2 regions of the Plantactinospora veratri genome follow, and region 2 is predicted to be linked to the other one. Evidence: riboswitches for the same ligand, from Rfam matches in the RefSeq annotation. Region 2 holds a riboswitch; the other holds the start of a gene.
What was found. A riboswitch is a leader RNA that binds a small molecule or an ion and turns the genes downstream of it on or off. The one in region 2 is predicted to bind cobalamin.
Positions count from the first base shown of each region.

Region 1: it holds a riboswitch for cobalamin, as region 2 does, so the genes downstream of both, V1634_RS17750 (CbtB domain-containing protein) here and V1634_RS14545 (ribonucleoside-diphosphate reductase subunit alpha) in region 2, are expected to answer to the same signal.

Region 1 is NZ_JAZGQL010000012.1:203,828-215,787, forward strand. It holds gene V1634_RS17735 (precorrin-8X methylmutase) at 1-594, shown strand, start outside; gene V1634_RS17740 (precorrin-2 C(20)-methyltransferase) at 591-2,204, shown strand; gene V1634_RS17745 (cobalt-precorrin-6A reductase) at 2,247-2,999, opposite strand; cobalamin riboswitch at 3,141-3,283, shown strand; gene V1634_RS17750 (CbtB domain-containing protein) at 3,318-3,521, shown strand; gene V1634_RS17755 (CbtA family protein) at 3,535-4,332, shown strand; gene V1634_RS17760 (histidine phosphatase family protein) at 4,329-4,946, shown strand; gene V1634_RS17765 (NADPH-dependent F420 reductase) at 5,126-5,776, shown strand; gene V1634_RS17770 (sigma-70 family RNA polymerase sigma factor) at 5,793-6,713, opposite strand; gene V1634_RS17775 (DoxX family protein) at 6,869-7,225, shown strand; gene V1634_RS17780 (rhamnogalacturonan lyase) at 7,359-9,683, shown strand; gene V1634_RS17785 (hypothetical protein) at 9,835-10,551, shown strand; gene V1634_RS17790 (DUF5954 family protein) at 10,627-11,616, opposite strand; gene V1634_RS17795 (serine hydrolase domain-containing protein) at 11,954-11,960, shown strand, end outside.
Region 2 is NZ_JAZGQL010000008.1:510,850-522,809, forward strand. It holds gene V1634_RS14535 (ABC transporter permease) at 1-1,461, shown strand, start outside; gene V1634_RS14540 (ribonucleotide-diphosphate reductase subunit beta) at 1,507-2,502, opposite strand; gene V1634_RS14545 (ribonucleoside-diphosphate reductase subunit alpha) at 2,586-5,027, opposite strand; cobalamin riboswitch at 5,215-5,446, opposite strand; gene V1634_RS14550 (SDR family oxidoreductase) at 5,685-6,500, shown strand; gene V1634_RS14555 (condensation domain-containing protein) at 7,077-8,438, shown strand; partial or broken gene V1634_RS14560 (DJ-1/PfpI family protein) at 8,571-9,092, opposite strand; gene V1634_RS14565 (GlxA family transcriptional regulator) at 9,104-10,054, opposite strand; gene V1634_RS14570 (dipeptidase) at 10,498-11,700, shown strand; gene V1634_RS14575 (ABC transporter substrate-binding protein) at 11,697-11,960, shown strand, end outside.

The DNA.
Region 1 (11,960 bases), on a different contig from region 2:
TACCGGCGGTCGTTCGCGACCATCCGGGCCGAGGCCGACCTCTCCGCGCTGCTGCCGGAGCTCGCGCCGGTGGTGGTCCGGATGATCCACGCCAGTGGCAGCGTCGACCTGGTCGACGACGTCGAGGCCGCGCCCGACCTGGTCCGCGCCGGTCGGGCCGCGCTGCGGGCCGGTGCGCCGATCCTCTGCGACGCGGTGATGGTGGCCGCCGGCATCACCCGGGCCCGGCTGCCCCGCGACAACGAGGTGCTCTGCACGCTGCGCGACCCGGAGGTGCCCGAGCTGGCCCGCCGGCTCGGCACCACCCGCAGCGCCGCCGCCCTCGAACTGTGGCGGGACCGGCTCGACGGTGCCGTGGTGGCGATCGGCAACGCCCCCACCGCGCTGTTCCGGCTGCTGGAGATGATCGACGAGGGCGCCGCCCGGCCGGCGGCGGTCGTCGGGGTACCGGTGGGTTTCATCGGGGCGGCCGAGTCGAAGCAGGCGCTGGCCGGGCACGGCGCCGGCATCCCGTACCTGGTGGTGCACGGCCGGCGCGGCGGCAGCGCCGTCACCGCCGCCGCCGTCAACGCGATCGCGAGCGAGGTCGAATGAGCGCGACCGAGTTGGCCGGCGGGTCGACCGGGACCGGTGGCCGGGTGGGGACGCTCCGTGGCGTCGGCGTTGGTCCGGGCGACCCCGAACTGGTGACGGTGAAGGCGGCCCGGGTGATCGGCGCCGCCGACGTGGTCGCCTACTACTCGGCCCGGCACGGCCGGAGCATCGCCCGGTCCATCGCCGCGCCCTACCTCCGGGACGGCCAGCTGACCGAGCCACTCGTCTACCCGGTCACCACCGAGACCACGGACCATCCGGGCGGCTACGAGGCGGCGATCACCGAGTTCTACGACGCCAGCGCCGAGCGGCTCGCCGCGCACCTGTCGGCCGGTCGGGACGTGGTGGTGATCTGTGCCGGCGACCCGATGTTCTACGGCTCCTACATGTACCTGCACGAGCGGCTCGCGCACCGGTTCCCCGCCGAGGTGGTGCCGGGAGTCACCTCGATCAGCGCCGCCACCGCCGTACTGGGCCGGCCGCTGGTGGAGCGGGACGAGGTGCTCACCGTACTGCCCGGGACGTTGCCGGCCGACGAGCTGACCCGCCGGCTGGCCGACACCGACGCCGCCGCCGTACTCAAGCTGGGGCGGACGTTTCCGCAGGTACGGGCGGCGTTCGCCGATGCTGGGCGGCTGGCCGACGCCTGGTACGTCGAGCGGGCCACCACGCCGACCGGCCGGGAGCTGCCGCTGGCCGAGGTCGACCCGGACGGGGTGCCGTACTTCTCCCTGGCCGTGCTGACCAGCCCGACCGGCGACGCCGTGGCGGCCGGTCTCGGCGCGGAACCCGGCGCGGCGGCGGAGCCCGGCCCGATGGCGTCGACCGGCCCGACGGCGCAGCCCGGGGGCGGGGCACCGGCCGGCGGGGTGACCGTGGTCGGCCTCGGTCCCGCCGGCACCCGCTGGCTCACCCCGGAGACCAGCCAGGCGCTGCGCGAGGCGGAGCACCTGGTCGGCTACGGCCCGTACGTCGACCGGGTGCCGCACCGCCCCGGACAGCACCGGCACACCTCCGGCAACCAGGTCGAGATCGACCGGGCCCGGCACGCCCTGGAACTCGCCCTGGCCGGCGCCCGGGTGGCCGTGGTCTCCTCCGGTGACCCGGGAGTCTTCGCGATGGCCACGGCGGTGCTGGAGGTCGCCACCACCGACGAGCGGTTCGGCGCCGTACCGGTACGGGTGCTGCCCGGGTTGACCGCGGCGCAGGCGGCGGCGAGCCGGATCGGTGCCCCGCTCGGCCACGACTTCGCGGTGCTCTCGCTCTCGGACCGGTTGAAGCCGTGGGCCGTGATCGAGCAGCGGCTGGCCGGTGCGGCCGCCGCCGACCTGGTGCTGGCGCTCTACAACCCGGCCTCGGCCAGCCGGCGGTGGCAGGTCGAGGCGGCCCGGAAGGTCCTGCTGCGGCACCGGAGCGCCGACACGCCGGTGGTGATCGCCCGGGACGTGGGCCGGCCGGGGGAGCGGATCACCGTGGTACCGCTGGCCGAACTCGATCCGTCCGATGTGGACATGCGCTGCCTGCTGATCGTCGGCTCCTCCACCACCCGGACCGACCGGCGGGCGGACGGTTCGACCGTGGTCTGGACACCGCGGACCTACCCCGGCTGAGCACCGCCGGCCCGGCCAGGCTCCCGGCCCGCTCCGGGCCGGCTAGCCTGCCGGCAGCGCCCGCTCCAGCCAGGCCAGCGCGGTGGCCACCTCGCCGACCGTCGCCGGCAGGGCGACCGGCGCCGGCCGGTCCACCAGCACCACCGGCAGCCCCAGCTCGCGGGCGGCGGCCAGCTTCGCCATCGTGTACGTCCCGCCGCTGTCCTTGCTGACCAGCACGTCGATCCGGTGCGCGGTCAGCAGTTCCCGCTCCGTCGCCACCTGATAGGGCCCCCGGTCGCGGAGCAGGGTGACGTTGCCCGGCAACGGGACCGTCGGTTCGTCGACCACCCGGACCAGCAGCCAGGTGCCGGTCAGGTGCAGGAAGGCGCCGAGTCCCTGCCGGCCGGTGGTGACGAAGGCCCGGCGGCCCAGCCGGGGCAGCAGCTCGGCGGCGGCGGCGAGATCCGGTACCCGGTGCCACCGGTCCCCGGGGCCTTCCGTCCAACCCGGACGCTCCAGCCGCAGGTACGGCACCCCGGTCGCCTCGGCCGCCTGCACCGCCGACGACCTCATCCGGGCCGCGTACGGGTGCGTGGCGTCGACGAGTACGTCGATCCGGTGCTCTGTCAGCCAGCGGGCGAGTCCGGCCGGTCCACCGAACCCGCCGATCCGCACCTCGCCGACCGGCAGCCGGGGATCGGCGACCCGCCCGGCCAGCGAGGAGACCACCACGGTGTCGGGGCGGCCGGCCAGCGCGGCGGCCAGTTCGCGCGCCTCGGCGGTGCCGCCGAGCAGCAGCACCCGGGTCGTCACGGGCGCGACGGTATCGGCCGACCCTGGCCGGCACAACCGGACGGTGCTCCGGCGGTGACCTCCGACACCCGGAGCGGGCGGTACGCCGTACCGGCCGACCGTGGGCGGGCCGCCGCACCGGTGCCCCGGTTGACCGGCGGGTACCACCCGGTTACGGTCGACTGGCCATCTGCGGCGGTACGAGGGAAGCCGGTGAAAGTCCGGCGCGGTCGCGCCACTGTGAGCGGTCCCGACCCGGTCGGGGTCCCGCGAGCCAGGACGCTCGGTCGTCGCAGCCTGTCGACGGGGACGCGTCATCCCCGAGGAGGTTCTACGCGCATGTCCAGCCCTGTTCCGGCCCGTCCGCTCTCCCACCCGGTCGTCTCCGTCCGGCTACTGTGGACCGCCCTTGCCGTCGTCGCGCTGCTCGCCCTGCTGGTCTACCTGGTCGCCTTCGACCAGGGGGCCGTCTCACGCAGCGGCACGTACCTGCACGAGCTGATGCACGACGGTCGGCACCTGCTCGGCGTCCCCTGCCACTGATCGACTCGACGCCGTGCCGACGTTCCTGTCCGTACTGCTGCGTGGCCTGCTCGCAGGCCTGGTCGCCGGTCTGGTCGCCGGGACCTTCGCCTATTTCGTCGGCGAGCCGCGGATCGACGCCGCGATCGCGATCGAGGAAGCGGCGACCCACGGCACACCCGGGGTCGAGGCCGACCACCACGCCGAGGAACTGGTCGGCCGGGACGGTCAGCGCGCCGGGCTCTTCCTCGCCACCGGACTGTTCGGTGCCGCGATGGGCGGCCTGCTTGCCATCGGGTACGTCCTGCTGCGCCGTCGACTGCACAGCACCGACGACGGCCGGGCGGCACTGCTGCTGGCCGGCGCGGCACTGCTCGGGGCGGTCGTCGTGCCGTTCGGCAAGTATCCGGCGAACCCTCCGGCGGTCGGCAACCCGGACACCATCGACCAGCGGACCGGCAGTTACCTGCTGCTGGTGGTGCTCGGCCTGGTGGCCGTCTGGGCCGGTGCGCTCGCCCACCGTTCGGTCGCCCCGCACACCCCGTACGCGCTGCGGGCAGCGGCGGCGGTCGGCGGCTTCCTGCTGGTAACCGTGGTCGCCTACATCGTGCTGCCGTCGTACCCGGAGGTGCCGGACGGCTTCCCGGCGACCCTGTTGTGGGAGTTCCGGCTCGCCTCGCTGGGTACCCAGGTGGTGCTCTGGACCGGGATCGGCCTGCTCTTCGCCGTGCTGCTCGGCTGGCGGGGCCGGGAGCGGCGGCGGCCTGTCGATGGTGGGCCGGGGCAGTCCGCCGGGACGCCGGACGGTGCCGGGGTCCCGGCCGGACGGTGAGCCCGACCAGTCTGCACCTGGTGGCCCACGCGCACACCGCCGCCCTGCGCCGGACGGTCTTCGGCGGCGGCGACGAGAGCCTGGATCGCGCCGGTCTGGCGGCGGCCCGCGCCCTGGCCCACACCGGGTCGGGTCGGCGCGGGCCGTTCGGCCGGGTCGACGCCTGTCTCAGCACTCCGGCCGAGGCGGGCCGGCAGACCGGGTACGCGCTGGGCCTGCGGCCGACCGCCGTGCCCGAGCTGGCCGACTGCGACTACGGGCGGTGGACCGGGCTGTCCCTGGCCGAGGTCGCCGCCCGGGAGCCCGACGCGCTGCGGGACTGGCTCGATGTCACCGGGGCGGCCCCGCACGGCGGCGAGTCCGTCGAGGCGCTGCTCGACCGGGTCGGCCGCTGGCTGGCCGGAGAGCGCGACCGGGGTGGCCGGATCGTCGCCGTCACCCATCCGGTGGTGGTCCGGGCCGCGCTGGTCCGGGCACTGGGGCTGCCGGTCGCCACCTTCTGGCGGCTTGAGGTGGCGCCGCTGGCGGTGGTGCGGCTGACCGGGCGCGGCCCGGGGTGGCAGCTCCGGCTCACCGCGCCCGGCGTCGGGCCCGACGGTGCCGAGCCGGAGTAACCGGCGGGCCGACCCGGTTGCCCGGGTATACTTGACGCGTCAACGAGACGGGGGAGGGTCGTGCGGACACAGCGGGGTCTGATCCGTCGGCACGCTCCCGCCGTCGCCGCCGTGCCGGTGACGCGGCCGGAGCGCCCCCGTCGGGTGCCGGCGGCTCTCGCCGCGAGGACTTCCCGATCATGAACGGTTCGGCGCTGCCCCGGATCGCCGTACTCGGTGCCGGACACGTCGGCCCGGTGATCGCCCGGGTCGCGCTCGCGGCCGGCCATCGGGTGACGATCGCCGCCTCCGGTGACCCCGAGAGGATCGCCCTGATCACCCAGATCCTGGTGCCGGGCGTCGAGCCACGGTGGGCCGCCGACGCCGTACGCGACGCCGACCTCGTGGTACTGGCGATCCCGCTGCACCGGTTTCCGGACTTCGACCCGGGACTCGTCGCCGGCAAGCTGGTCGTGGACACGATGAACTACTGGCCGCCGACCGACGGCGTACAGGAGATGTTCGAAGACCCCCGGTACGGCAGCAGCGAGATCGTGGCCCGGCGGCTCGACCGCTCGACGGTGGTGAAGACGTTCAACCACGCCGGCTACCACCAGATCGAGGAGGAGCGCCGACCGGCGGGGGACCCGGACCGGCGCGCGCTCGGGGTCGCCGGCGACGACAGGGCGGCGACGAACCTGGTGGCCGGGGTCGTCGAGCGGATCGGCTACGACGCCGTACGGCTGGAGAGCCTCGCCGCCGGGCGGCTGCTCGAACCCGGCGGCCCCGTCTTCGGCGCCTCGCTGCGCCGCCCCGAGTTCGAACTGGCCGTCCGGGGCGTACTGCGGTAGGTCGCCCCCGCCGGGACTACGGGGCGTGCTCCGGCGACCGGCCGGTGTCGTCGGGAACCGCGATGGTCACCCGGTCGAGCCGGTCCCGGTCGCCGATCACGTCGACGGCGCAGATCCGCCCCGCCTCGACGGTCAGCCGCAGCACGGCGCTGAGCCGACCGCGCGGAGCGATCACGATCCCCGGGCTGCCGTCGACCCAGGCGGTACCACCGAGCCGGGCCCGCGCGGCGAAGTGCCGGGTCTCCTCCGCCACCGCCCGCGCCCCGCGCAGTTCGGTCGGCATCCCGGCGGGCAGCAGCACCGGATCGGCCCTGCGCACGACATCGGGTGCCAGCAGGTCGAGCAGGGTGTCCAGATCGCCGCCCCGGGACGCGGCGAGGAAGGCCGCCACGAGCGGGAGGTGCCGGGCGGCGAGCCGGCGCTGTCTGGGAGCCGGCCCGCGCACTCGCTCCCGCGCCCGGCTCGCCAGCTTCTTCGCTGTCGCCGGGGAGCGGTCCAGCACCCGGCCGACCTCCTCGAACGGTACCGAGAAGAGGTCGTGCAGCACGAAGGCGACCCGCTGCGCCGGTGAGAGCCGGTCCAGTACCACCAGCAGCGCCAGCCCCACCGACTCGGCGAGCAGCACCTCCTCCTCCGCGGTCCGTTCCGGGGCGGTCAGCGGGGTCGCGCCCGGTGCCGGGAACTCCGGGTCGGGGAGGGCGACCTCGGCCCGGCGGCTCCGGGCCCGCAGCATGTCCAGGCACTCCCGGGCGGTGACGGTGGTCAGCCAGCCGCTCAGGTTGCGTACCTCGCGCAGGTCGGCCTGGTCGGCCTTCAGCCAGGCCCGCTGTACGGCGTCCTCCGCGTCGGGCAGCGAACCGAGCAGGCGGTAGGCGACCGCCCGCAGGTGCTGCCGGTCGCGGGCGAACCGGTCGGCGAGGAATTCGTCGGGGCTCACGGGTCACCTTCTCCAGGCATCAGACGTCATGGGGGTGACCAGCCCGAGACGACCGTGTCCGTGAGAGCCGAGGGGAGCGACCCCGTGAGACTACCGATGGTGCCCCGCGCCAGCCGCCCGGCCCTGCCCGTCCACCGGCAGCCCGCAGGTGCGCCGTGCTGACCGCGTACGTCGTGGTGGCCCTGCTGACCATCGTGGCCTGTGCCTGGAGTGCCGCCGTCGACCTGGCCCGGACGGAGTTCGTGCTCGCCAACTCCGCCCGGGTGGGTGTGCCGCCGTCCTGGCTGCCGCCGCTCGCCGCGCTCAAGGCCGCCGGGGCGGCCGGGCTGCTGCTCGGCCTGCTCGGGGTGCCGGCGGTCGGGCTCGCCGCGGCGACCGGCCTGGTGCTGTTCTTCGTCGGGGCGGTGACCGTGCACCTGCGGGCCCGGGTCTTCGGCACCGTTGGTTACGCCGGCAGCTTCCTGGCGCTCGCCCTCGCCTGCCTGGTGCTGGAGATCGCGGTGTCCGGCTGAAACGCCGCCGTTCGGGGCGGGTGCGACCTTGACAAGCCGGCCCGGGATCCAGAATTCTCAGTGGGTTGTATCGTTTCAGCCCGGTCGCGTTCGTCCCACCGGCAGGATCGGGTCGGACCCACATTGGAGACCCATGAGATCTCGAACCAGGGGCGGCCGGAGATTCGCCTCGCTGTCGCGGGCGGCCGTCGCGGCCCTCTCGGTGACCGTGTTGCTGGTCGGCAGTCCGGCGGCGGTCTCCGCCGGCCAGGGCGGCGGCGGACACGGCGCCGGACCCCACCTCGAACGCCTCGACCGCGGGCTCGTCGCGGTCGCCACCCCCGACGGGGTGTTCCTCAGCTGGCGACTCCTCGGCGCCGAGGCGACCGGCCGGAGCCGTACCGGCCTGACCGGGGCCGACTTCGCCGTCTACCGGGACGGGCGGCGGATCGGCACCGTCACCGACAGCACCAACTATCTCGACCGGGCCGGCACCGGCACCGCCGCCTACCAGGTCGCGGCGGTGGTCCGGGGCCGGACGGGCGCCCGGAGCGCGGCCGTGACCCCGTGGGCCGAGGGCCACCGGGACCTGCCGCTGCGCAAGCCGGCCGACGGGGTGACCCCGACCGGTGAGGCGTACACCTACTCGGCGTCCGACCTGAGCGTCGGCGACGTCGACGGCGACGGGCAGTACGAGTACGTGGTCAAGTGGGATCCGTCGAACTCCAAGGACGTCTCCCAGGTCGGCTACACCGGCGAGGTCTACCTCGACACCTACGAACTCGACGGCACCCTGCTGCACCGCGTCTCGCTCGGGGTCAACATCCGGGCCGGGGCGCACTACACGCAGTTCCTGGTCTACGACTTCGACGGCGACAACCGGGCCGAGATGATGCTCAAGACGGCCCCCGGCACCAAGGTCACCCGGTACGACCGGCAGGGCCGGATCGTCTCGGAGCGGTACGTCACGATGCCCCGCGAGGACGTCCGGGCCGGGTACGCGCACACCGACGACTACCGGCTGACCCCGGAGAAGTACCGGCAGAAGCTCGTCGACCTCTTCCTCGGCTGGCACCGGCACCCCGAGGTGGTCGCCGGGCGGTGGCCGGCCACCCTGGAGCAGGCCTTCGGACTCGCCCCGACCTACACCTACCCGCTCTCCCGGCCGGACGCCGAGGCGCTGGTCGACCACTTCCTCGACGTCTACGCCCCGGCGCGCAGCGCCCGCAACGCGCTGCGGGCGTTCCAGGGCTTCATCGTGGACGGGCCGGAATACCTGACCGTCTTCGACGGGGGGACCGGCCGCGAGCTGCAGACCATCCACTACAAGCCCGGCCGGCACGACGACGGGCTGATGTGGGGCGACTACGCGATGAGCCGGATCGAGCCGGGCAACCGGGTGGACCGGTTCCTCGCCGGAGTGGCCTACCTGGACGGCCGGCACCCGTCGGCGGTCTTCGCCCGGGGCTACTACACCCGGGCCACGCTGGTCGCCTACCGCTGGGACGGCCGGCGGCTGCGCGAGGGCTGGTACGTCGACAGCGGCTGGGTACCGATGAGCAACCCGTTCAACGACGGCCCGCACGGCCGGGAGGGCACCGACCCGGAGTACGGCACCCTGACCACCCAGGGCGCGCACTCGCTCAGCGTCGCCGACGTGGACGCCGACGGCAAGCAGGAGATCGTCTACGGCGGCGCCACCATCGACCACGACGGCAGCCTGCTCTACAGCTCCTACGGCATCCTGCCCCCGGGCAGCGCCAACCCGGGTGCCCGGGCCAAGGTCGGGCACGGCGACGCCCTGCACGTCACCGACATCGACCCGGCCCGTCCCGGGCTGGAGATCTTCATGGTGCACGAGGGCGCGACCGGTGCGCCGTACGGCTACGCGCTGCGGGACGCCCGTACCGGTGAGGTGATATACGGCGGTTACACCGGCGTGGACACCGGACGTGGCATGGTCGGCGACGTCGTACCCGCCGAGCCGGGCCTGGAGACCTGGGCGACCGTGGTCGGCGGCCAGCCGGACGGGCCCGGTCTGCGTACCGCCGACGGCGACCTGCTCGGCACCGTCATCCCGGGCACCAACCAGAGCATCCGATGGGCGGCCGACATGACCACCCAGATCGTCAACGGTGCCCAGGAGGTGACCCCGACCATCGACGACTGGCAGCGGGGCCGGCTGCTCACCGCCGAGGGAACCCGGACCAACAACGGGACGAAGGGCAACCCGGGCCTGGTCGCCGACGTCCTCGGGGACTGGCGTGAGGAGCTGCTCGTCCGCACGGTGGACAGTTCGGCGATCCGGATCTACCTGAGCACCGAGCTGACCGACCGCAAGCTCTACACGCTGATGCACGATCCGCAGTACCGGGTCGAAGTGGCCCGGCAGCAGACGACGTACAACCAGCCGTCGTATCCGAGCTTCTATCTGGGCTCGGACATCGACTGGTCCCGGGTGCCGCTGCCCGGCCGCTGACCGGCGGCGGGACCACCGCGCGACGCCGGACGGACCCGGCGCTCCACCCGGAGTGCCGGGTCCGTCGGCGTCCGGGGACTTTCCGGCGTACCGGCGGGGCCGGGAACCGGGCGGCGGGGACGCGGCTCGTCCTCGGTGGAGGTGGTCAACGATGCGCACCCGTCGCATGCTCGCCGCCGTCGCCGCGACCCTGGTCGCGCTGGCCGGCACCCTACTGCTCGCCCCGACGCCCGCTCAGGCCGGCAACTGGGCGGCCACCCTGCTGGACCCGCTGCCGGAGCGGCTGGAACCGGGCCGGGGCTACACGATCGGGCTCTGGGTGCTCCAGCACGGTTTCCACCCCTACGAGGGTGATCTCGGCCGGGTGGCGTTGCGGCTGGAGGACGGAAAGGGCGCCTCACTGTCGTTCCCGGCTACGGCACTGCCGGAGCCGGCGCACTACGCGGCGGCCGTCGCGGTACCGCACGCCGGTGCCTGGACGGTGACCGCCGTACAGGGCCGGTTCACCGACTACCGGATCGGCACCCTCACCGTGCCCGGCGGGCTGGCGCTGCTCGGCGTGCCGGCGCCGCTCCAGGCGGCCGAGACCGAGAAGTACTGGCCCGGCGCGATCCGGCCGCCGACGGTCCCGGTCGACCCGGACCGGAACCCGTTCGAGGTGGCGGCCGCCCCGGCACCGGTCGACGACCGGAGTGCCGCGGCCGGGCCGGCCGGCTCGGAAGCGGCGCCGGATCAGGCGACGAGCACGTCCCGGCGGGCGTTGCTGGTCGCCGGCACGCTGCTGGTCGTGGCGCTCGCCGGGCTCGGACTCGTCGCCGGATACCGGTGGCGGCGGCCCCGCCGTGCCGACCGACCCAGCACCGTCTGAGCGGATCCGGACGATCCCGCGCCCGCTCCGGGTCCGGGTGCGTCCGGTGCGACGGACGGTCGGCCCCCGCGCGGCTCAGTCCGGGTCGGGGAGCAGGCCCTGCTCGCGCAGTTGCTGGCAGTGCAGCTCCGGCGGCGGCTCCGGATCCCAGTCGGAGGGTCGGGGACCCTCCGGGCCGTCCGGGCCGACCCGGACGAACCGCTCGACCCGGGTCACCCGGCAGCGGACGCCCCGGATCTCGAACTCGTCCGTACGGGGTGCCTCGAACTCCTCCAGCGCCCGGGTGTACGCGGCCCGGATCTCCTCCAGCGACGCGTCCTCGTGCGGGACGATGTCGCTGAACCGGAAGGCGGCCGAGTCGCGGGCGGCCTGCGGTGTCGGGTACGTGCTGAACGACCGGGGTTGCCAGCTCCCGCGCACGTACTCGCCGATGGTGAAGCCGACCGGCAGCAGCACCACGTTCGGGTGGGTGACCAGCGCCCGGCGGGAGTCGGCCCGGACGTCGTCGGGGACGATGCCGGCCTTGTAGAACGCGGGGACCATCTCTATCCGCAGTAGCCCGTCGGAGAGCCCGGTGCTCGCGGTCGGGTCGATGACGAAGCCCTCCTCCTGGGACCGGACGCCGCGCGTCTTGCCCGGCGGGTACGGGTCCGGGTCGGTGGGTCGGGGCGGTTCGGGCCCGTCCGGCCCCATCCGGATGAACGGCTGGGCGCGGATGATCCGGTAACGCCGCCCGTGCACGGTGAGATCGTCGACCACCTCCCAGTCGAGCAGCCGGATCGCCTCCCGGTACTCGCGGCGTCGCGTCGCGTGTCCGGCGGTCTCCGGCGTCTCGCTGAGCAGCCGGCGGAAGTGCGAGCCGAGCCCGTCCCGGCTGCCCTGCGGCTGGTCGCCGCCGAGGCTGAGGATCCGCCACCGGCCGGCCACCTCCTCGGCGTACCCGAAGACCGGTGCTCCCCACATCAGCTTCGGATAGGCGAGCGACCGGCGCCGGGCGTCGTCCTCGGAGACCGCCGATACCGGATCGTTCCGTTGGGTGATCCGGATCAGCAGATGATCCGGCACCTGCCTACCGTGATGAGTCATGCACGCAGTGTGCCCCGGTCGTACCTGATCCGCAGCCCACCGCGCTCGTACCGTTCTGGTACAGATGCCGGCGGCGCCGGGTGGGAGCGCGACCCGTCGACACGGCGGGCGGAGGGCCAGCCGAGCGGACCTTCGCCGTACCCGCGACCGTCCACCAAGGTTGTCCTAGGATGCTTTACGGGGAGTGCGACACGCCATCCTGCTGGCTCGGCCACCTGCCCGAGCCGGGGACATCCCTTCGGGGCGAACACCGATGTGGACACATCGACCGGCTTCCTAGGGTGGGGCCAGGTGGTCGGAGGGGGAGGAGACCAACGTGTCCA
Region 2 (11,960 bases):
GCCCGGCTACTGGCCCGGCGGCGGGAGATAGCGCTGCTCCAGGCGGTCGGGTACACCACCGGACAGGTGATCAGCGGACTGGTCACCGAGGCACTGCTGCTCGGCGCGGTGGGCGTACTCGCCGGCTGGGTGGCCGGCACCCTGCTCGCCCCGTTCCTCCAGATCGGTCTCGACGGCGCACTCGGCCGGCCGGGCCTGCGGATCACCCCGCTGTCGCTGGCCGGCTCCGCCCTGCTGGTCGGCACGGTGCTCGCCGCCGCCACCGTACTGCCGGCCTGGCGGGCGGTCCGGCAACCCGTCTCCGGCGTGCTGCGCGACGCCCCACCGCGCGGCTCTGCCCCGGCCCGGACCACCCGGATGCTCGACCGGCTCCGGCTCGGCCCCGCCCACCGGTACGGCCTCGGCGCCGTACTCAGCCGTCCCGGGCGCTCGGCGTTGACCGCCGCCGCCCTGGCGGTCGCGGTGGCGGCGGTGGTCGTCGGGGTCGGCTTCACCGCCACCGTGGACCGGATGATCGCCGAGCCGGCCCGGAGCGGTGACCCGTACGACGCCGTCGTGGTGGCGGACGGCACCGATCCGGCCACCGTGGCCGCCGCGCTGGCCGGTACGCCGGGCGTGGCCGGCTGGTACAGCCAGGTCGACCGGCGCAGCATCCTCGGCGACCAGACATTCCTGTCCCGGGCGATCGGTGGGAATCCCGCCGACGCCCGCTTCCTGGTCCGGGAGGGCCGGCCGTTGCGGGCGCCCGGCGAGGCGATCGCCGGATACGGCCTGCTGCGCCGGTTCGGGCTCCAACTCGGCGACACGATCGAGATCAGAGCCGGCGACACGGCACTGCGGTTGACCGTCGTCGGCTGGTACAGCGAGACCGAGGACACCGGAGAACTGCTGATGTACCGGGCCGAGATGCTGCCGGGGGTGGCCCCGGACGCGTACCTGGTCTCCGCCGCTCCGACCGGTACCCCGGAGGCGCTGGCCGCCGCGCTGCGAGACCGGCTCGGCCCCGCCGTCACGGTGCACGCCCGATCCACCGATCCCGGTGACCTCGGTACGTTCACCGTGGCGATGCGGCTGCTGGCCCTCCTCGTCCTGCTGGTCAGCCTGGCCAACCTGGCCGCCGCGCTGCTGACCGGCGCCCGGGAGCGGGCCCGGACCCTCGGCGTGCTCCGCGCGGTCGGGTTCACCGTCCGGCAGACCCTCGCCCAGTCCGCGACCGGTGGTGCCGCGCTCGGCCTCGCCGCGGCGCTCGTCGGCCTCCCGTTCGGCCTGCTGGTGTTCCGGCTGCTCACCGACCGGGTGATGGTCGGCATCGGCGCCGGCCCCGGTCTCGCCGAACTTCCCTCCGCCGGGCTGCTCGCGGCGATCGTGCCGGCGACCACCCTGGCCGGCGCGCTCGCCGGTCTGTTGGCCGCCGGCCGGCTGGCCCGGGCCGAGGCCGCCGACCTGGTCCGCTACGAGTGACCCGCGCACGGCACCCGGGCGGCAGGCCGCGCGCGTACCGGTGGGTCAGAAGTCGTCGTCGAACCGGACGGTGCCGGTCACCCCGACCTGGTACGCCGAGACCCGCCGCTCGAAGAAGTTGGACAGCTCCTGCACGTCCTGCAACTCCATGAAGGGAAACGGGTTCGTCGACCCGTACAGCGGGGCGATGTCGAGCTGGGCCAGCCGGCGGTCCGCGACGTACCGGAGGTATTCCCGCATGTCCGGGAGGGAGAGTCCGGAGACGCCGTGTTCGAGCAGGTCCTCGGCGAACTGCACCTCGCACTCGACCGCCTCGGCGAGCATCTCCCGGACCTGGCCGCGCAGCTCGTCGTCGAAGAGCTCCGGCTCCTCCCGGCGTACGGTGTCGACGACGTCGAAGGCGAACGCCATGTGCATCGACTCGTCCCGGAACACCCAGTTGGTGCCGGAGGCGAGCCCGTGCAGCAGCCCACGGGACCGGAGGAAGTAGACGTACGCGAACGCCCCGTAGAAGAAGAGCCCCTCGATGCAGGCGGCGAAGCAGATCAGGTTGAGCAGGAACGCCCGCCGGTCGGCCCGGCTCCTCAGCTCACGCAACTCGAAGACGGAGTCGATCCACCGGAAGCAGAACTCGGCCTTGCGGCGGATCGACGGGATGTTCTCGATCGCGGCGAAGGCGGCGAAGCGCTCCTCGTCGTCCGGCACGTACGTGTCGAGCAGGTTGAGGTAGAACTGCACGTGCACCGCCTCCTCGTAGAGCTGGCGGGAGAGGTAGAGCCGGCCCTCCGGCGAGTTGACGTGCTGGTAGAGGTTGAGCACCAGGTTGTTGGCCACGATCGTGTCGCCGGTGGCGAAGAATGCCACCAGCCGGCTGACCAGGTGCCGTTCGGCCGGGGAGAGCCGGTCCAGGTCGGCCAGGTCGGCATGCAGGTCGACCTCCTCGACCGTCCAGGTGTTCCGGATCGCGTCGCGGAACCGGTCGAAGAAGTGCGGGTAGCGCATCGGGCGCAGGGTCAGGTCCATTCCGGGGTCGAGCAGCATGGGTACCTCGGGGTCTCTGGTGGGTCGGTCGGCGGCGCGGCGGCGGCTGACGGCGGGCTCGGTCGAAGGTGCGGCGGCGGTGGTCACTGGCAGGCGTCGCAGGACTCGGGGTTCTCCAGTGAGCAGGCCAGCGCCGGGTCCGGCGAGTCCGCGCCGGGCAGGGTCACGGCGGGCAGCGCGGGCCGGGCGCTCGGCTGCGCCGTCACCGTCGCCTGCTGGATCCGGGTGGCCGGGCGGGACCGGAGGTAGTAGGTCGTCTTCAGCCCGGACTTCCAGGCGTACAGGTACATCGAGCTGAGCCGGCCGATCTCCGGGGCGGCCATGAAGAGGTTCAGCGACTGGGACTGGTCGACGTAGGGTGCCCGGGCGGCGGCCAGGTCGATCAGCGCCCGCTGCGGCAGTTCCCAGGCGGTACGGAACACCTCCCGCAGCCGCGCCGGCAGCTCCTCGATGCCCTGCACCGAACCGTCCGCCCGCTTGATCGCGGCCCGGATCCGCTCCGTCCACAGCCCGCGCGCCTTCAGCTCGGCCACCAGGGCCGTGTTGACCTGGAGGAACTCCCCGCTCAGCGTCTCCCGCTTGAACAGGTTCGAGACCTGCGGCTCGATGCACTCGTAGCAGCCGGCGATGGAGGCGATGGTGGCCGTCGGGGCGATCGCGACCAGCAGCGAGTTGCGCAGCCCGTACGCCGAGATCCGCTCGCGCAGCGCCGCCCAGCGCCCGGTCTGGTGGCCGGCCACTCCCCAGAGGTCGGGTTGGAGCTGCCCGGCCGCCGCCCGGGTCTGCGGGTACGCCGGATGGGCGCCGAACCGCTCGGCCAGCCCGGCGGAGGTCTCCAGCGCGGTCAGGTAGATCTCCTCGGCGATCCGGGTGGAGAGTTCCTTCGCGGCCGGCGAGTCGAACGGCAGCCGCAGCGCGAAGAAGACGTCCTGCAACCCCATCACCCCGAGCCCGACGGGCCGCCAGCGCGGATTGCTCGCCGCCGCCTCCCGGCTCGGGTAGTAGTTGATGTCGATCACCCGGTCCAGGAAGGTCACCGCGGTCCGGACGGTCTCCCGCAGCCGTTCCCAGTCGATCCCGTCCGGGGCGGCGGACGCGCCGCCCGGGTCGGCCCGGCCGGTGGTGCCGGTGACCAGGTGCGCGGCCAGGTTGACCGAGCCCAGGTTGCAGACGGCGGTCTCGGTATCGCCGGAGACCTCGACGATCTCGGTGCAGAGGTTGGAGAGGTGCACCACGTTGCCCGGCTCGGCGGTCTGGTTGCAGAGCCGGTTCGAGGTGTCCTTGAAGGTCATCCAGCCGTTGCCGGTCTGGGCCAGCGTGCGCATCATCCGGCCGTAGAGGTCCCGGGCCCGGACCTGGCGGACATAACGGCCCTGCTCCTCGGCGGCCCGGTACGCCGCGTCGAACTCCGCCCCCCACAGGTCGGGCAGCTCCGGCACCTCGTCCGGGTCGAAGAGCGACCAGACCTCGTCCGCCTCGACCCGCCGCATGAACTCGTCCGGGATCCAGTTGGCCAGGTTCAGGTTGTGGGTCCGCCGGGCCTCCTCGCCGGTGTTGTCCCGCAGTTGCAGGAACTCCTCGACGTCCGGGTGCCACGGTTCGAGATAGACGCAGGCCGCGCCCTTGCGCCGACCGCCCTGGTTGACGGCCGCGACCGACGAGTCGAGGGTACGCAGGAACGGGACGATGCCGTTGGACGCACCGTTGGTGCCCCGGATCAGCGCGCCCCGGGAGCGTACCCGGGACCAGGCGATGCCGATCCCACCGGCGAACTTCGACAGCCGCGCCACCTGGGCGTACCGGTCGTAGATCGAGTCGAGTTCGTCGCGGGGCGAGTCGACCAGATAGCAGGAGGACATCTGGGTGTGCCGGGTGCCCGAGTTGAACAGCGTCGGCGAGCTGGGCAGGTAGGCGAGCGACGCCATCAGCCGGTAGAAACCGATCGCCTCGGCCGGGGTACGGGAGAGTCCACAGGAGACCCGGAGCAGCCAGTACTGCGGGGTCTCCAGCACCAGCCGGTCGACCGGATGCCGCAGCAGGTACCGGTCGTAGACCGTACGCAGCCCGAAGTACTCGAAGCGCCGGTCGGCGGTCGGGTCGACGGCGTCGTCCAGCGCGCGGGCGTACGTCCGGACGAACTCGGCCGTCTCGTCGCCGATCAGGCCGTGCCGGTGGCCGAGCCGGATCGACTCGCTGAACGAGTCGACGCCCTGTCCCCGGACCTCCTGTTCGAGGTATCCGGCGAGCAGCCGGGCGGCCAACCGGGAGTACTGCGGCTCCTCCCCGATCAGCTCGGCGGCGGTCTGCACGCAGAGCCGGTGCAGGTCGGCCGCGCTGGCCCCCTCGGGCAGGCCGTTGACCACCCGGGTCGCCAGCCGTACCGGGTCGACGTCGGGGAGGTCGTCGGCCTGGCGGCGCACCGCACGGGCGATCGTGTCGACGTCGGCCGGTCCGGGCGCGCCTCCGCCGCTGGGCGCCTGCGGCGGGCCGGCGCGCCAGTCAGGGCGGTGGGCGGTTCCCCGCATCGTCGACCGCTCGCCGTCTCCCGCCGCCGACCCGTTCGGCGTGGCCTCGGTGACCGTCACAACTCTCTCCTCGCGCACTCGACTCCTCCGGTGGCGGAGGAAGCCGCGCGGGGACGCCGACGGGCACGCGCTGACGTGCGTCGGTGGCGTCGGCCGTCCCGCGCGGCCTCGGACCGCCGCGTACGGGCTCGTACGCGGCGCGCTGGCAGGTCTTCGGACTCGTGGACGGGCCACGGGCGTACCCGGGGTTCGCCTACTGGCCGTCGCTTCCCAGGCGTCCGGCTGTGGGGCCGGGCGACCCAGTGCGTGATGACGGCGGTCGTTTCCACTCACCGCTGCGGGGCAGTCCCGGACTCCCACCGGGTTCCCTCTTGCCTCGAACGCCGGACGGCGTGCGAACCAGCTGCGATCAACACCATATATAGGGATGGTCAGAAAGTCATACCCCAAGATGTCGTGTCGGCGTGTCGGCAACCTCACGGCCGTGTCCGGCGTGCGCCACGTGCGCCACCGGCCTGCCCGGGCACGGCGGAACCTCGTGGTCTTACGGGGACGGTCACAACGGCCGGCCCTGGCCCGTCCTTGCGATGCCACCGTGCCCCGGCCGCCGACTCGTCGGTCCGGCTCCGGCCCGGTCCCACGACACACGGAGAGACCATGGACATCCTGATCACCGGAGCGACCGGGCGGCTCGGCCGCGTACTCGCCCCGGAACTGGCCCGGGCCGGGCACACCGTGCGGGCCGCCAGCCGGACTCCGGCACCGACCGGGAAACCCGCCCCGGGCCGGCCGGCGGAGGAGGTCGGCCCGGTACGCCGGATCCGGCTCGACCTGGCCACCGGGGACGGGTTGCCGACGGCGGTCGACGGCGTCGACACCGTCGTCCACCTGGCGTCCGCGCCCTACCAGGGCGGTTACACCCGCCAGGTCGACCTGACCGGTACCCGGCGGCTGGTCGAGGCCGCTGGCCGGGCCGGGGTACGGCACCTGGTGTACCTGTCGATCGTCGGCGCCGACCGGGTGCCCTGGCCGTACTTCCGGATCAAGATCGAGGCCGAGGCGGCGGTCGCGGCCGGCCCGGTGCCGTGGACGGTGCTCCGGGTCACCCAGTTCCACGAGTTCCTGGCCGAGGCGATGAGCCGGCTGGCCCGGTTGCCGGTGCTGCCCGTCGACCCGCGAATCACCGCGCAGCCGGTCGACGTCGCCGACGTCGCCGCGCACCTGCGGTGGCGGGTGACCGCCGCGCCCGGCGGGGCGACGGAGGAGTTCGGTGGGCCGGCGGTACTGGACGCCGGCACGCTCGCCCGGGACTGGCTGGCAGCCCGGCAGCTCCGGCGCCGGCTCCTCCGGCTACCGGTGCCGGGTCGGCTCGGCCGCGCCTTCCGGGCGGGTGCGCTGGTCTCCCCGACCGGCGACCGGGGACGGATCACCTGGTCGGAGTACCTCGCCGGCTCGCCGGGCCAGGCACGCTAGGGCACCCGGCCCCGGATCCGCGACGAGCGCGCGTACCGGCCACGACCACGGCGGGTACCGGTCCCCCGCTGCTGGCGTCCGGAAGGGACGGATCAGCGCCCTCGTTCGCCGGGAGTTCCGGACGACGTGTGCGGTGCGACGTGGACGGGTCCGGGGCGGGCTGACGAAGCCTCGCCACCGGCCGTACGACCGCTCCGGCGACCTCTACCCGGAGTCCGGGTTGGCCTGGCCGTCCCACACAGTGGACGATCGGCCTGACCTGCGGGCAGCAGCGTTCCGCGCAGCGGAACGACGAGCAATGACATTTCCGGCGAAAAAGGCGGGCACTGTTCCGACGCGTGGCGGGGAGACAGCGCCGCACCACCCCTGGTAACGTCGGCGACACTCGGCGTCGAATCATGGATCTCCATGTTTCCGTCCGGCGTCGCCCTCGTACCGGCAGGTGCTCGAACAGGGAGTTGTCACTGCCCAGATGAGCCTCTCAGTTCTTCTCGCGTCACGGGTGCCTACCGCGCCGGGCCCGCTGGTCGTCCCCGGCTCTCCGGCCACGTCCACCCGACCTCAGGAGGTGACGGGATGACCAGTTCGGTCGACCTGCGGGGCGGCTACCCCCTCTCACCGGTCCAGCGTGACCTCCTCCGCCCGGCCTCGGACGAGGCGGATCCGGCCCGCGACCTCCAGCAGGTACGCCTCGTCATCCGTGGCCGGCTGCGGGTCGCCGAGTTCCAGCAGGCCTGGGACCGGGTGATCGCCCGCCACGAGGTGCTGCGCACCGGGTTCGTCCGGGGCGATGACGGGGAGACCCTCCAGGTCGTCGCGGCGGCGGCGCCGGCCGAATGGCACCTCGACGACCTACGGACCATCCGGGCGTGCCAGCGTCGACGCGGCCTCGCCGAACTCCTCGCCGCCGACCGGGTCCGGAACTTCGCGCTGGACGTACCGCCGCTGTGCCGGTTCGCCCTGCTCCGCGTCTCCGAGACCGAACACCTGCTGGTCTGGACGGCCCACCACCTGGTCGTCGACGGCTGGAGCCTGCCGATCCTGCTCCGCGAGGCGCTGGCCGAATACCGCGCGGCCATCGAGGGCCGGGACGCCGGGTTGCCGGCTCCGATGCCGTTCCGCGACCACATCGCCTGGTCGGCCGTGCGTGACCTCGCCGAGGCGGAGGAGTTCTGGCGCGCGGAGTTGTCCGACCGGCCCGTGCCCGGACCGCTACAGAGCGATCCGCCGGACTGGCAGGGAGATCCGGCGGACGCGTTCGACGAATACCCGCTCGAACTGACCAGCGAGGACACCTGGCTCCTGCACGAGACCATCGGTCAGCAGCGACTCACGCTGGACGCGGTCGTCCAGGGCTGCTGGGCCCGGCTGCTCGCCGCCCGCGCCGGCACCGACGAGGTCGTCATCGGCGCGACGGTCGCCGGCCGGGCGACCGGACCGGGGGCCGAGACCCTGGTCGGTCCGCTGGCCACCACGGTGCCGGTCCGGGTCCGGATCCGACCCGACCAGCCGGTCGGGGTGTGGCTGCGGGGGTTGCAGGCCCGTCAGGCCCTGGCCCGCCCGTTCGACCACGTGCCGCCGGCACTGGTCCGGTCCTGGGCCGGGCCGCCCGCCGAGGTGCCGCTCTTCGAGACCGTACTCGACTTCGAGAGCTACCCGATGGACAACGACCTGTTCACCGGTACGGCCGACGCGTCGACCCTCTCCGTACGCTTCGACGGCCGGTGGTCGGCGTCGCACCACCCGCTCAACCTGCTCGTCGTACCGGGTGAGCGGCTCGGCCTGCATGCCAGGTACGACCTGCGGCGCCTCACGCCGGAGACGGTCGAGAGCCTGCTCACCGATCTCGCGTTCCTGCTCAGCCTGGTCGCCACGAACCCGGAGCGTCCGGTCTCGACGCTCTGCCCGCCGGACGACGAGCCCCTCCCCGCCGACTAGCCGCGCTCACCCGGATGCCGGGCGGATACCCGCCCGCGGGCCGCTGGCGTGCCGCTCCCGGACCGCCCGGGACGCCTTCGCCGGTGATCCGGCGTCGAACGGCGGCTGGGGGTCGTACTCGATGGCGAGCTGGATGGCCTCGGCGGTGGTCCGGTCGGCGAGCCGCGCGGCAAGGGTGAGTGCCATGTCGATTCCGGCGGAGACCCCGGCCGCGGTGAGCAGTTTGCCGTCGTCGACCACCCGTCGAGCCGAGTAGGTCGCGCCGAAGGAGGCCAGCCGCTCCGCGCTCCGCCAGTGTGTGGTCGCGGTACGGCCGCGCAGCAGTCCGGCGGCGCCGAGCAGCAGCGAACCGGTGCAGACCGACGTCGTCCACCGGGTGCCGTCGTGCACCCGCCGGATCCACTCCGGCAGTGCTCCGCCGGCCAGGTGTGCGTCGACGCCGGGGCCACCGGGCACCACGAGTACGTCACAGGAGTCGACGTCGTCCAGCGCGACATCGGCCGTCAGGGCCAGGCTGCCGACGTTGTTCCGGACCGGCCCGGTGGCGGTCGCCGCGAACACCACCTCGGCGCCGGGCAGCAGCTTGAGTACGTCGTACGGCCCGACGGCGTCGAGCGCGGTGAACCGGTCGAAGAGTGGGATCACGATACGCATGGCGGGTCCTCTCAGCCGAAGTGTTGGCGGTACCGGCCGGGGGTGACCCCGACCGTGCGCCGGAAGCGGCGGTGCATCGTCTCGACGGTGCCGAACCCGCAGCGCCGGGCGATCGATCCGAGCGGGGTGTCGGTGGTCTCCAGCAGGCGCCGGGCGGCCTCGACCCGGGCCGCCTCGACGTACGCGGCGGGGGTCTGGCCGGTCTGCGCACTGAACACCCGGGCGAAGTGCCGCTCGCTCATCCCGGCCCGGGCGGCGAGGATCGGCACGGTGAGGTCGTCGGCGAGGTGCTCGACCACCCAGTCCTGGAGCTGGCGCAGCCCGCCACGGGCCGGCCGCTGCGCGGCGAGCTGGGTGCTGAACTGGGCCTGGCCGCCGGGACGTTGGACGAACATGACCAGTCGGCGGGCGATGGTCCGGGATGTCTCGGCTCCCCGGTCCTGTTCGACCAGGGCGAGTGCGAGGTCGATCCCGGCGGTGACCCCGGCGGAGGTCCAGACGGCACCGTCCCGGACGAAGATCGGATCCGGTCGTACGGTCACCGCCGGGTACCGGCGGGCCAGTTCGGCGCAGCTCCCCCAGTGCGTGACCGCCTGCCGGCCGTCGAGCAGCCCGGCCTCGGCCAGCAGGAATGCCCCGCTGCACACGCCGGCCACCCGTCGGGCCCGCCCGGCGGCCGCGCGGAGCCAGTCGATCAACCGCCGGTCGGCGCACGCCTCGACCCGGCCGGCGCCGCCGACGACCACCAGCGTGTCGATCGGCCCGACGCACGCGTCGAGGCCGAGGTCCGGCATCACGCTGAGGCCGCCGCTGGCGGTGACCGGCCCGGGCAGCGGTGCGACGGTCTCCAGCCGGTAGCCCGGCGCGAGCCGTTCGGCCTGCGCGAACACCTCGTGCGGACCGGTCAGGTCGAGCACCTGGAATCTCGGATAGATCACGAAAACGATACGGCGGTGGTCCACGCCTCCATCGTTTCGGCCGGGCGGGCGTGGCAGCAATGACGGGCCAGTGACGATTTCAGCCACCCCGCGCGCGCCGATCGTGCCCGGCACGCGCGCCGTCGCCTCCGGGCAGCGTCCCAGAGTTTGGGGTGGGGCCCCCGCCAGCGGTCGACCGAACGGGTTCGCCGGTGGGTCCGATCGGCAGTGGTCAGACCTCCGAAAAGTTGCTCTTCGGCCCGGTGGGCGGCCGGTCGAGTCGGCGGCCACACCGCCGACGACGACCGTTTCTCGCCTCGGCACGGCTTTTACCAGCAGATTTCCGGCGCTGCGGCAGCGGGGTGCGGCAGATAACGGTCAGATTACGAGATCTTCCCAATGCGCAGCGAGTTCACGTACGGTCCCGGAAAGGCAGGAGGTCAGACCTCCATCCTCATGCCTCTGAGTGTTCCGAGGTGAGCTGACTAGTGCAGGAACGTGCTTCCCGCTATACGGGATACCGGTCGTTCGACTATCTGACCCCGCAGGTCGACTTCAAGGTGTTCGACCTCGCCCCACAACTCGGCCGGGTGCCCGCGCACGACCTCGGCCTGACCGACGAGCAATCCGACCGGGTCTCCCGGCTGCTGCGCGAGCACGCCGCGATCTCGCTGCACGAGCACCCGAAGATCCTGCCGGCCGACGTGACGCAGCTGCGGGACTACAACCGCACCGGGCGCAACTCCTTCGGCTTCGAGGGGCTGGCCCGGTCCGGCATGACCGCGGTGTTCGACAACTTCATGAACGGCACCGGCTGCGTCACCAGCGAGCACGCCTGGAAGTGGGACGACGTCATCTACGACATCGGGCTGCGCTTCGCCGACATCGCCAAGCAGGACTACGTGGTCGTGGCGACCACCCTGGAGGAGATCTTCACCGCCAAGCGGAACGGCCAGCTCGCCCTGGTGGCCGGGCTGGAGGCGGCCACGATGATCGAGAACGAGCTGGACCGGATCGACATCCTGTACGGCTTCGGCGTGCGCCAGATGGGGATCGCGTACAGCCAGGCGAACATGCTCGGCTCGGGGCTCTCCGAGGACCGCGACGGCGGGCTGACCCACTTCGGCCGGCGCGCCGTCGACCGGATGAACAAGCTCGGCATCGCCATCGACGTCTCGCACTCCGGCGACCGGACCTCACTGGACGTCATCGAGGCGAGCCGGGTACCGGTCTTCATCACCCACGCCGGCGCCCGCACCGTCTGGGACACCCCCCGGATGAAGCCGGACGACGTCATCCGGGCCTGCGCGGAGCGCGGCGGTGTGATCGGCATCGAAGCCGCCCCGCACACCACGTTATCGCAGGCGCATCCGCACCACTCGATCGAGTCGGTGATGGACCACTTCGTCTACTGCGTCGACCTGGTCGGCATCGACCACGTGGCGTTCGGCCCGGACACCAACTTCGGCGACCACGTCGGGCTGCACGACAGCTTCACCGGCCACCTGGCGATCGGCAAGGCGCACGGCGCCGTCGACCACCCCCGGGTGCCGTACGTCTCCGGCCTGGAGAACCCGGCCGAGTGCTTCAGCAACATCGTCGGCTGGCTCGTCACGCACGGCTACTCCGACGACGAGATCGCCAAGGTCATCGGCGGCAACATCATTCGCGTACTTCGGGAGGTTTGGTGAGCAGGACATTTTCCGCCCGTACCCGCCGGTGGCGGGTCGCGGTCGCGCTCGGCGCGGCGGCCGCACTCGCCCTGTCCGGGTGCGGGCTCAACGAGGACAACTCGTCGTCCGGGGAGAACTCCGGCGGTGGCGACGTACTGCGGATCGGCACCACCACCGACGTGTCGAACTTCAACCCGCTCCAGTCGCTGAGCAAGACCGACTCCTGGATCCTCAACGCGATGTACCCGCACCTGCTGCGGATCGACGAGAACGCCAAG